DNA from 2 places in the Streptomyces sp. NPDC050743 genome. Region 1 is predicted to be linked to the other one. Evidence: riboswitches for the same ligand, from Rfam matches in the RefSeq annotation. Region 1 holds a riboswitch; the other holds the start of a gene.
The links. A riboswitch is a leader RNA that binds a small molecule or an ion and turns the genes downstream of it on or off. The one in region 1 is predicted to bind fluoride.
Positions count from the first base shown of each region.

Region 2: another riboswitch for fluoride. It lies ahead of ACIBJF_RS05960 (inorganic diphosphatase); the one in region 1 lies ahead of ACIBJF_RS21790 (inorganic diphosphatase).

Region 1 covers NZ_JBITGJ010000021.1:125,168-129,956, reverse strand. The annotation lists gene ACIBJF_RS21805 (cation diffusion facilitator family transporter) at 1-46, opposite strand, end outside; gene ACIBJF_RS21800 (ArsR/SmtB family transcription factor) at 136-480, shown strand; gene ACIBJF_RS21795 (ZIP family metal transporter) at 556-1,383, opposite strand; gene ACIBJF_RS21790 (inorganic diphosphatase) at 1,622-2,101, opposite strand; fluoride riboswitch at 2,132-2,197, opposite strand; gene ACIBJF_RS21785 (MFS transporter) at 2,388-3,608, opposite strand; partial or broken gene ACIBJF_RS21780 (fluoride efflux transporter CrcB) at 3,605-3,756, opposite strand; gene ACIBJF_RS21775 (alpha/beta fold hydrolase) at 3,882-4,697, shown strand; gene ACIBJF_RS21770 (GNAT family N-acetyltransferase) at 4,690-4,789, shown strand, end outside.
Region 2 covers NZ_JBITGJ010000004.1:4,953-9,741, reverse strand. The annotation lists partial or broken gene ACIBJF_RS05970 (6-phosphofructokinase) at 1-117, opposite strand, end outside; gene ACIBJF_RS05965 (phosphatase PAP2 family protein) at 385-837, opposite strand; gene ACIBJF_RS05960 (inorganic diphosphatase) at 1,056-1,535, opposite strand; fluoride riboswitch at 1,566-1,631, opposite strand; gene ACIBJF_RS05955 (dynamin family protein) at 1,802-2,545, shown strand; gene ACIBJF_RS05950 (helix-turn-helix domain-containing protein) at 2,596-3,708, shown strand; gene ACIBJF_RS05945 (hypothetical protein) at 3,712-4,789, shown strand, end outside.

The DNA.
Region 1 (4,789 bases):
CGTGGTGGTGCCCGTGCGGCTCGTGGGTGTGGGACTGCTCGTTCACGGTGCGCCTTTCGCGGACGACGGCGGGCGGGCGGCCGAAGGTGGACGCCGGTACTGCTGCCCCCTCATTATGTGCGTATGAACGCACGCATGCATCTATCAGGTGCACACCCCTCGCAACAGACAGACGAGGGCGAACGCCTCGCGGTCGCCGTGGAGGTACTCGGCCTGCTCGCCGACCGCACCCGGCTGGCTCTGCTGCGGCGGCTCGGCGAGGGGGAGGCCGACGTCACGACGTTGACCGGGGCGACCGACGCCACCCGGACGTCGGTCAGCCAGCATCTGGCCCGGCTGCGCCTGGCCGGGCTCGTGACCACCCGGAAGGAGGGGCGCCGGGTCGTGTACGCCCTGCGGCACGGACATCTGCGCCGCCTGGTCGACGAGGCGCTGAGCATCGCCGACCACCAGATCGGCCACCTGCCGCCGCACGACTGACACCCCGCCAGGAAGGCGCACCGGCCATGGAAGCCGAGGGCGCGGTCCGACGGCCGCCGGAGGGGCGGGGAGCGCTCAGGCTCCGGCCGCGGTCACCACCGCGTCCGTGGCGAAGCCGAGGAGCAGACCGAGGAGGACGCACCAGGTGGTGAGCGTCTTCAGGTTGGCCTTGCGGGCCACCGCGAGGAGTTCGATGACCACGTAGAGGATGGAGCCGGCGGCCAGACCCAGGAACGCGATGGAGAGCGTGTCGTTGACGAGGTGCTGACCGACGAGGGTGCCGAGGAAGGTGGGTCCGCCGCCGATCAGGCCGAGCCGGAAGAGGGCGGCCCAGGAGGGGCGTTCGCCCTCGGCGGCGAGCGGGGCGACGATGCCGAAGCCCTCGGTGGCGTTGTGCAGGCCGAAGCCGATGATGAGCAGCACGGCGAGGGAGAGTTCGCCCTTGGCGGCGGAGTTGCCGATGGCCAGGCCCTCGGCGAAGTTGTGCAGGCCGATGCCGGTCGCGATCATCAGGGCGAGGGAGGCCGCCTGGCTGCGGGCCTTCGGCGCCAGCTCCGTCGCCACGGCGGCGCCGGGACCGGCGGGACGCCCGGCGGCGGCTCGGCGGCGGGCGGTCCAGGCGTCGTAGTACACGAGTCCGGCGAGGCCGACCGCGAGTCCGGCGGCGAGGACGAGTCCGCCGGAGGCGACCGTCGCCCAGTGGTGGTCGCTCAGCGCTTCGTCGACCGGTTCCCAGGCGTGGGTGAGGACGTCCCAGACGAGGAAGACGAGGATGCCGATGGCGACGGCGTTCAGCCCGGCCCTGAGGCGGGGCGTCGGTGTGCGCAGCCGGCCGAGCGGGAGGCCGAGGTAGATGGTGAAGCCCGCGATGGCGCCGAGCAGGGCGATGTTGGCGCTGGACATGGGGAGAACTCCGGGTCGTGCTCTGGTGGCGGCCTGGTGGGGGCGGGCTGCCTGGGGACCACGTGAGCATAGGTTAGGTGAGCCTCACCTAAGGGTTTCCTGTGCAGCGCTTGGGTGAATCTTGACGGACCCGTTGCCGGTCTGTGTCCGCGCAACAGGGCGACTTCGGCGAGCCGTCGCCGCGCTCCGGGCCGGCCGACGGACGCGATCGCCTACGCGGCGGGTGTTCCGTGAGCCGTCAATCGAGGCATCCCGTGAGCCGCTCGTAGGCGTGATGGGCGTCGCTGACCAGATGCTCGGCCTCGGTGCGGGTGCCGCAGTAGGTGACCTGGCCGGCGGCCCGGCGCTGCAGGCGCGCCAGAACCGCGGCCCAGGCGTCGGCCTCCGCGTGCCAGCGGGGCAGGTCGTCGGTGTCGACGAGGTCGATGAAGGAAGGATCCTCGGCCACGCACAGCAGCACCGGGGCGGCGGGCGCGGACTGCGCACCGATGCGGTGCAGGACGCCCAGCGGCCAGGCGGGCACGGTGGTGCCGGCCAGGGCGGGTTCGGGCATCAGCACCAGGGCGTCCAGGGGCAGGCCGTCGTCGTCGAGGGTGTCGGGAACTCGTCCGTGTCCGACCGGCCAGCCCGTGGAGGTGAGGCGGCCGGAGGCGCCGTCGTCGGACGTGCGGATGGTGGAGGAAGCGGTGGCGTCGATGTCGACGGTGATCCGGGGCATGGCCCTGACCTCCTCGGACGTGAGCGTGGTCAGCGGGTAGAGGCCATCGGCACCGCGTCGGTGCGGTTGGCGGCGAGCCCCATCGCCGGATACCAGCAGTCTCCTGCCGGACGGCCGGGGCGGCAACAGAGCACCATCCGACGCGGCTGAGCGACAAGAGCGGCCTGTCGCTGCTCGACGGCGGTCGAGACCCTGCTCCCAGCGACCAACTCACCGGCCGCTGCGAGGAGATGACCGACCGCTTCCCGAACCGGTCCCACGGGAAGGGGCCCGCCGCGCCTTTGCCTCAGCGGCGATTCGTCCCGGTGACCAGCAGCAGCACCGCGGCCAGCACCTGGACGGCGACAACCACCGCGATCAGCACGGGGATCGAGTAGCCGTACAGGCCGCCCGTGAGCGCGCCGCCGGCCAGACTCGCCGCGCCGACCACGCCGGCGAACAGGCCGTACGCGGTCGCCCGCCGCCCGCTGGGCACCAGGTCCGCGACCGTCGCGCGCAGGGTCGACTCCTGGATGCCCAGGGCCGCGCCCCACACCAGCGACCCGGCCACCGCGACGGCGACCGTGTCGGTGAACGCCAGGGCCACCACGGCCGCCGTGAGAACGGGCAGGGCGATCAGCACGCGTGGGCCGTGCCGGTCGTACAGCCGGCCCGTGGCCAGCGCCGCGACCGCGTCCACGGCCATCGCCGCCGCGTACAGCACCGGCACCCACGCGGCGGACAGCAGATGGCGCTGGACCAGGTGGTAGGAGAGCACGCCGAAGGTGGCGAACCCGGTGGTGGTGGCCGCCGTGAACCCGGCGTAGGTCCAGAACGCCCTCGGCAGGCGCCCGTCCGGCCCGTGCGGTGTCGTGGGTGCCGCGGCCGTCACCTCGCGTTCGTAGGCTTCCGGGTCCGGCATCCGGGCCCGCAGCCGGAACAGAAGCAGCAGGACGGCGACGCCGGGGACGGCGAGCACACCGAGCGCGGGGCCGTAGTCGTTCCCGGTCAGCGCGAGCACCCCGGCCACCAGCAGCGGGCCGACGAGAGCGCCGATCTGGTCCATCGCCTCGTGGACGGCGAAGCCGCGGCCCCGCCCGGTGGCGGCGGTGGCGTGCGAGAGCAGCGTGTCCTTGGCGGGCGAGCGCACGGCCTTGCCGACCCGCTCGGCGATCACCAGCGTGCACGCGGCCCACAGCACCCCCGCGACACCCAGCAGCGGCACCGAGACGACCGTCAGGGCGTACCCGGCGATCGCCAGCCCCCAGAAACGGCGAGTACGGTCGGCCAGCGGACCCGAGACCAGCCGCAACCCCAGCGCCGCCGCCTCACCGGCGCCGGTGACCATGCCGACGACGAGGGCGGACGCTCCCAGCGAGGCGAGCAGCGGGCCGGTGACCGAGCGGGCGCCCTCGTACACGAAGTCCGCGAGCAGGCTGACCGTGCCGAACCAGACCACGAACCGCCACGGCCCCATCCCCGCCGACGGCTGGCCCGTCTCCCGCTTTTCGGACACCGGCTGATTCATGTCCACAGCGCCTCCGCGACGACATCCCGACGCACGCCGCGCCCAAGCCGGTCACCACGGTGGCGACGACATCGGCGGCGGCGAACAACCCGGCCCCATCCTCCGCCGAACGAGGCGTCTCGTACGACCCGGTGCCGAGGAGCGATTGCGGGCGAGCCGTTCGCATCGCAGGCCACGGACAGCCGTCTGGGGGCGGGAGTTGACCTTGCCCCTGGGGGCAGGGTTTACGCTGCGCGCAGCCGATCCGCCGATCATGGAGTCCGTGTGCCTGACATCAACGCCGTAGCTCTGCGTGGCGCCACCATCCACTACGACGACCTCGGGCCCTCGGCCGGGCTGCCGGTGCTTCTGATCCACGGGCACCCCTTCGACCGCACGCTGTGGACACCCCAGGCCGAGGCACTGGCCGAGGCGGGATACCGGGTCGTCACCCCCGACCTGCGGGGATACGGCCGCAGCAGCGTCACCCCCGGAAAGGTCTTCCTCTCCGACTTCGCCGACGACCTCGCCGCGCTCCTCGACCACCTGGGCATCGGACGAGCGGTGGTCGGCGGTGTGTCCATGGGCGGTCAGATCACCATGGAGTTCCAGCGCCGTCACCCGCAGCGGGTGCGCGCCCTGGTGCTGTCCGACACCTCCGCGCCCGCCGAGACCGACGAGGGCAAGGAGTTCCGCAACCGGCTGGCCTACCGGCTCCTCGCCGAGGGGATGGCGGGCTACGCGGGGGAGGTGATCGACAAGATGCTGGCCCCGTACAACGTCACCGCGATGCCGGATGTCGCCGGGCGAGTCCTGGACATGATGCGCGCCACCGACCCCCGCGGCGCGGCGGCGGCACTGCGCGGGCGGGCCGAACGCCCCGACTACCGGGACACGTTGGCCGGGGTACGGGAACCGGTCCTGATCGTCGTCGGCGCGGACGACGTCTACACACCCGTCGCGGATGCCGAGGCGATGCACCGCCTCGTCCCCCACGCGACCATGACCGTCATCGAGAAGGCCGGGCATCTGCCCGGCGCCGAGCAGCCCGAGGCCTTCAACACCGCCCTGCTGGACTTCCTCGCCACGCAGGTGGCCCCCGATGACTGAGCCGCACCCGCTCCCGCCACCACCGCCGCACGAACGCGCCGGATTCACGCTGCAAGGCCCGGTTCTCGACGGAGCGCTCGTCCGCCTGGAGC
Region 2 (4,789 bases), on a different contig from region 1:
GCTCTCGGCGTGCCGCCACGCTGGACGTGACCGAGAACCGTCGTGGCGGCCAGCCTTCCCGGTACGGTGCTCCACCTGCCGGGCCAACCAGTCACCGATCCCGTACAGGCGCACGTGCAGCGGCTCGAGCCATCCTCGACGGCGACCTCGCCAAGCGGCGCATGGTGGCGGGATACACCCGCCCCGGCCCCGACGGCGCCCCGGTCCTGGTCGGTGCGGTCGCCCTGGACTCCCCCCGCACCCTGATCGACTACCACGACCGGATCGGCCACCCCCCTGGGCACCGTGTCGACGCGGCGCCGAGCCGCCTGAGGCGTGACACCCCAGGACGCCGCCTCCCACCAGGCGCCGTTGGCACCCCTTTCCCCCGGGGGTGCCAACGGCTCATCCTCCGCACTGGACCGACTCTGAACCGCCGCACGGGCGCGCCATCTCCGAGGCGGCCAGCCAGCCGTAGCCGAACAGCCAACCGCCGACCACGTCCGAAGGCCAGTGAACGCGCAGTGCCACGCGGCTGAGGCCAACGAGCGCGGCCACGGCACCGGCGGTATCCGGCCCAGCCCCTGCTGCAAGTCCGGTCGCCAGCAGGGCCGTCGCGGTGTGCCGGGAGGGAAAACTTGCTCCCTGGCAGTGCGACAGCCACTCCTCCGCCGGTGGCCTGGGTCGGTTGACGGCGCGGCAGAGGGCTGTGCGCGCCGCGTCGCCGGCCGCCAGAACCAACAGGGGCCAGCAGCGGTCAAGTACGGGAGCAGCGGTCGGCTCACGAGTCAAACATCGTGCGGCCACCGCGGTGTATGCCACCGGACGCGAGCCCAGCGCCGTCACAGCCACCCACATACATCTGCCCGTACCTGTCCTCGGCGCCGGGAGGACCGCGCACCGGTCGAAGAAAGCGAGTGGCTGTTCATGTCGAGTCGCTAGAGACAGGAGGACTGCGCCCAAGAGCCCGATGGCTGCTCGGCTTACCGAGCGGCTGCTGTCGGCAATGCCGAGCTGTGAGCGAGACCTGTTGACAGCAATTCCCGAACTGCACGGGGCGAGTCGGCGTCGCACGCTCATTCGAGGCATCCCGTGAGCCGCTCGTAGGCGTGATGAGCGTCGCTGATCAGGTGCTCAGCCTCGGCGCGAGTGCCGCAGTCGGTTACCTCGCTGGCAGCCTGGCGTTGCAGGCGTGCCAGGACGGCGGCCCAGGCGTCGCCTTCGGCGTGCCAGCGGGGCAGGTCGTCGGTGTCCACGAGGTCGATGAAGGAAGGATCTTCGGCAACGCACAGCAGCACCGGGGCAGCGGGTGCGGTCTCGGCGCCGGCGCGGTGCAGGACGCCCAGCGGCCAGGCCGGCACGGTGGCGCCGGCCAGGGCGGGTTCGGGCATCAGCACCAGGGCGTCCAGGGGCAGCCCGTCGGCGTCGAGGGTGTCGGGGACGCGTCCGTGTCCGACCGGCCAGCCGCCCGAGCTGAGGCAGCCGGAGGCGCCGTCGCCGGGCTTGCGGATGGTGGACGAAGCGGTGGAGTCGATGTCGACGGTGATCCGGGGCATGGGCCTGACCTCCTCAAATGCGGGCATGGTCAGCGGGTAGAGGCCATCAGCACCCCAGGGGTGCGGTTGGCGGCGAGCCCCATCGCCGGATACCAGCAGTCTCCTGGCGCGCGGCCGGCGCGGCAACCAGCCGGTGGACGGACTCCTTTGCGGCCTGCCGGTCCGCTTCGTACCGTGGAGGTCACGAGGACGGTGGAGGGGCTCACCGCCAACCGCGGGCCGCGACCGGCTCGCCAACGGTCCCTGCCTGACGGCTGGAGACCACGATGACCTCATCGCCTTCCGGAACGGCGTTCACCGCATCCTGTTCCGCTGGATCGGCCTCAACCGGTACGCGTCTGTGGTCGGCCCCGTCCCGGCTGGAAGCGGCCGGGATCTCGGCGTCCGAAGACCGGCGGGTACTGGCTGCAGTGGGCGAACAGCCGGCTGCGGACCGGTTCCGGGTGCTGGTGGTCGGGGAGGCCAAGCGCGGCAAGAGCACGCTGGTCAACGCGTTGCTGGGGCGGCAGGTGCTGCCCACCGGCGTGGTGCCGGTGACCGCCTTGCCGACCTCCGTGCGGGCCGGAACGCCGGAAGGGGTGAGCGTGCGGTTCCGGGACGGCCGCAGGAAGTGGCATCCGCTTCAGGCCCTGCCCGGATTCGTCACGCAGCGCGCCAACCCGGGTAACCGGCTGGGTGTGGAGGATGTGGTCGTCCACCTCGACACACCACAGCTGGCAGCGGGCATCGAAGTGGTCGACACCCCCGGCACGGGCTCGGTGCACGAGCACAACACCGAGCAGGCCCGGGCCGCGCTGAAGACGATGGACGCGGCGCTGTTCGTCCTCAGCGCGGACCCGCCGGTCTCGGACCGCACCGAGCGAACCTCCGTCTCGGGCGGATCGTGTAGGCGAGTCCTTCACCTCGACCCAACAACGATCAACAGGCTTGTAGTTGGAGTGTCAGTGGCGCGTGATATCCCTGAGGGCGTGACACTCTGCGGATCATGCGCGGAATATTTTGAGGGATAAAAGCGTGTATCCTTGCTGGAGTTGAGACTCGCCAGGGATGGGGGTGGACCGTGAGTGATCAGAAGGAGTTGCTGGCGGATCCCGCCATGCTCGCCCTGGCGCGCGACTCTCGGGGGTGGACCCAGTCCGAGCTTGCCGAGCGGATGTCGCACGTGGAGGGCAGCCGCATCACACAGGGGTACGTAAGCCGGGCCGAAGCCGGACGGATCCCGGTCCGGGCCGATCGGGTGCTCCTGTTCGCCGCCGCGCTTCACTTCACCCCCGAGATGCTGTGCCAGGCTGCCGATACGGCCGGGGTGGGCATCGGGCTGATCCACCACCGCAAGCGGGCCTCGTTGGGAGCCCCCGCGCTGCGCCGAATCCATGCGACGCTGGCGCTCACCCGCCTCCAGGTCGAAGCGGTGACCCAGGCTGCAGCCCTTCGTCGTCCCCACCGGTTCAGGCCCATTGAGGTCAACGACTTCGACACTCCCGCGGACGCCGCGGAGACGGTACGCGAAGAGTGGAACGTTCCCGCCGGCCCCATCGACGACCTGGTCGCGCTGCTCGAAGACGCCGGCGCCCTGGTTGTAGTCCGAGATCTGGGGACCAGCGAACTCGACGCCGTGAGCCAGTGGCCGCACGGCCGGGCGCCGCTGGTGCTCCTCAACTCCAGTGCCCCTGGTGACCGTTCGCGCTTCAGCCTCGCTCACGAGCTGGGCCATCTGATCATGCACCGCGAACCGGGCGAGGGGCGCGCTCAGGAGACCCAAGCCGACCGGTTCGCCGCCGAGTTCCTCATGCCGCACGAGGTCATCCTGGGCGAGCTGAAGCCCGGCATCGACGTCGCCCGCCTCATGGATCTCAAAACCCGCTGGGGGGTCTCCATGGCCGCTCTCATCCGGCGGGCCGTGGACCTCGGCGTGATCAGCGAATGGCAATACCGCACCCTCATGGTCGAGTTGTCCGCGCTCGGCTACCGCACCAACGAACCAGTCGTCATCCGGCGCGAGACTCCGCGTCATATCGCTCACGCCGTCACCCGGCTTGAGGGACAGCACCACCTCAGCGTGACCGAGACCGCTCACCTGGCGGGCCTGGGTCGTGAGGAGTTCCACGAGATCTACTTGTGCGCTTCTTCTCCGTCCGGACGCAAGGACGTGCCGGACCCTTCTGCGAGGTGATTCATGAGCAACGCCCCCGATCCCAGGCGGCGACCGCCCGCCGTGAAGACGCTCGACCATACCGTGGCAGCGGTGCCGCTCCTGCAGGGACGCGTACTGCTACACGAACACGCCCAGTACACTCCCCGACCTCGCCCGGCCCTCGATGACGGCCTGAGCGGCGTGGTCATGACCGGCGCCAACGCCGACGCACGCGCCTTCCAGCTCCGCGCCGACGTCGGCTACCAGGGCACCCTACTGATCGACAGCGCCGTGTACACCACGTACACGGCAACGGCGGAGGAGCCGTTCATGGCACCTCCCGACGAACTGTTCGCCGCCGTGGACACCTCGCTGAACTTCCAGAAGGCGCGAGGGGCAACCGCAGCGCTGACACCCACCGGCTACATACCGCCGGCGAACTCCCGTGCCCTCAAGGCGGTAATGCGGGAAGCCAACCGGATCGAGCGAGCCGACACGCTGGTCTCCCTTCCGATCGATGTCACCTGGCTGAACCGGGAGAACATCGGCCAACTGATTGCGGTCTGCGCCAAGATCCGTCACCCGAAGGCAGTCATTCTCTTCCGCCAGTTCGACCCGCTGGAACAGGCGAAGGACATTCCGGCCAACCTGCGGCGGCTGGTCACCGAGGTCGAGCACATGTCGCTATTGCGCACAGACCTCGCAGCTCTCGACGTGATAGCGCACGGTGCCCTATGCGCGGGAATCGGCGTCCAGAGCTCGCTCCGTCACGCGATACCGCCCGAAGAGAAGGCCCAGATAGGCAAGCGCGGCGGCGGACCCACGTACCCGCACATCCTGATGCCGCAGTTGATGTGCTTCAAGGGCGCCGAGTTCTTGTCCAAGGTCTACGGCAATGCGGATCCGGCAACCTGCGACTGCGAGGAGTGCGACGGGCGCAGCCTCGACAGCTTTTACCTTTCCGACGGTGAAACGCGGCGTGAGGCGGAGAACCACAACATCCACACCTGGGGCGCATGGGTCAGCGACATGGCCAGCTACCGAGCTGGCTCCGAGCGTAAGACGTGGTGGCGCAATAAATGCGCTGCAGCCGTCGACCGCTACGCACTGGAAAACCAGC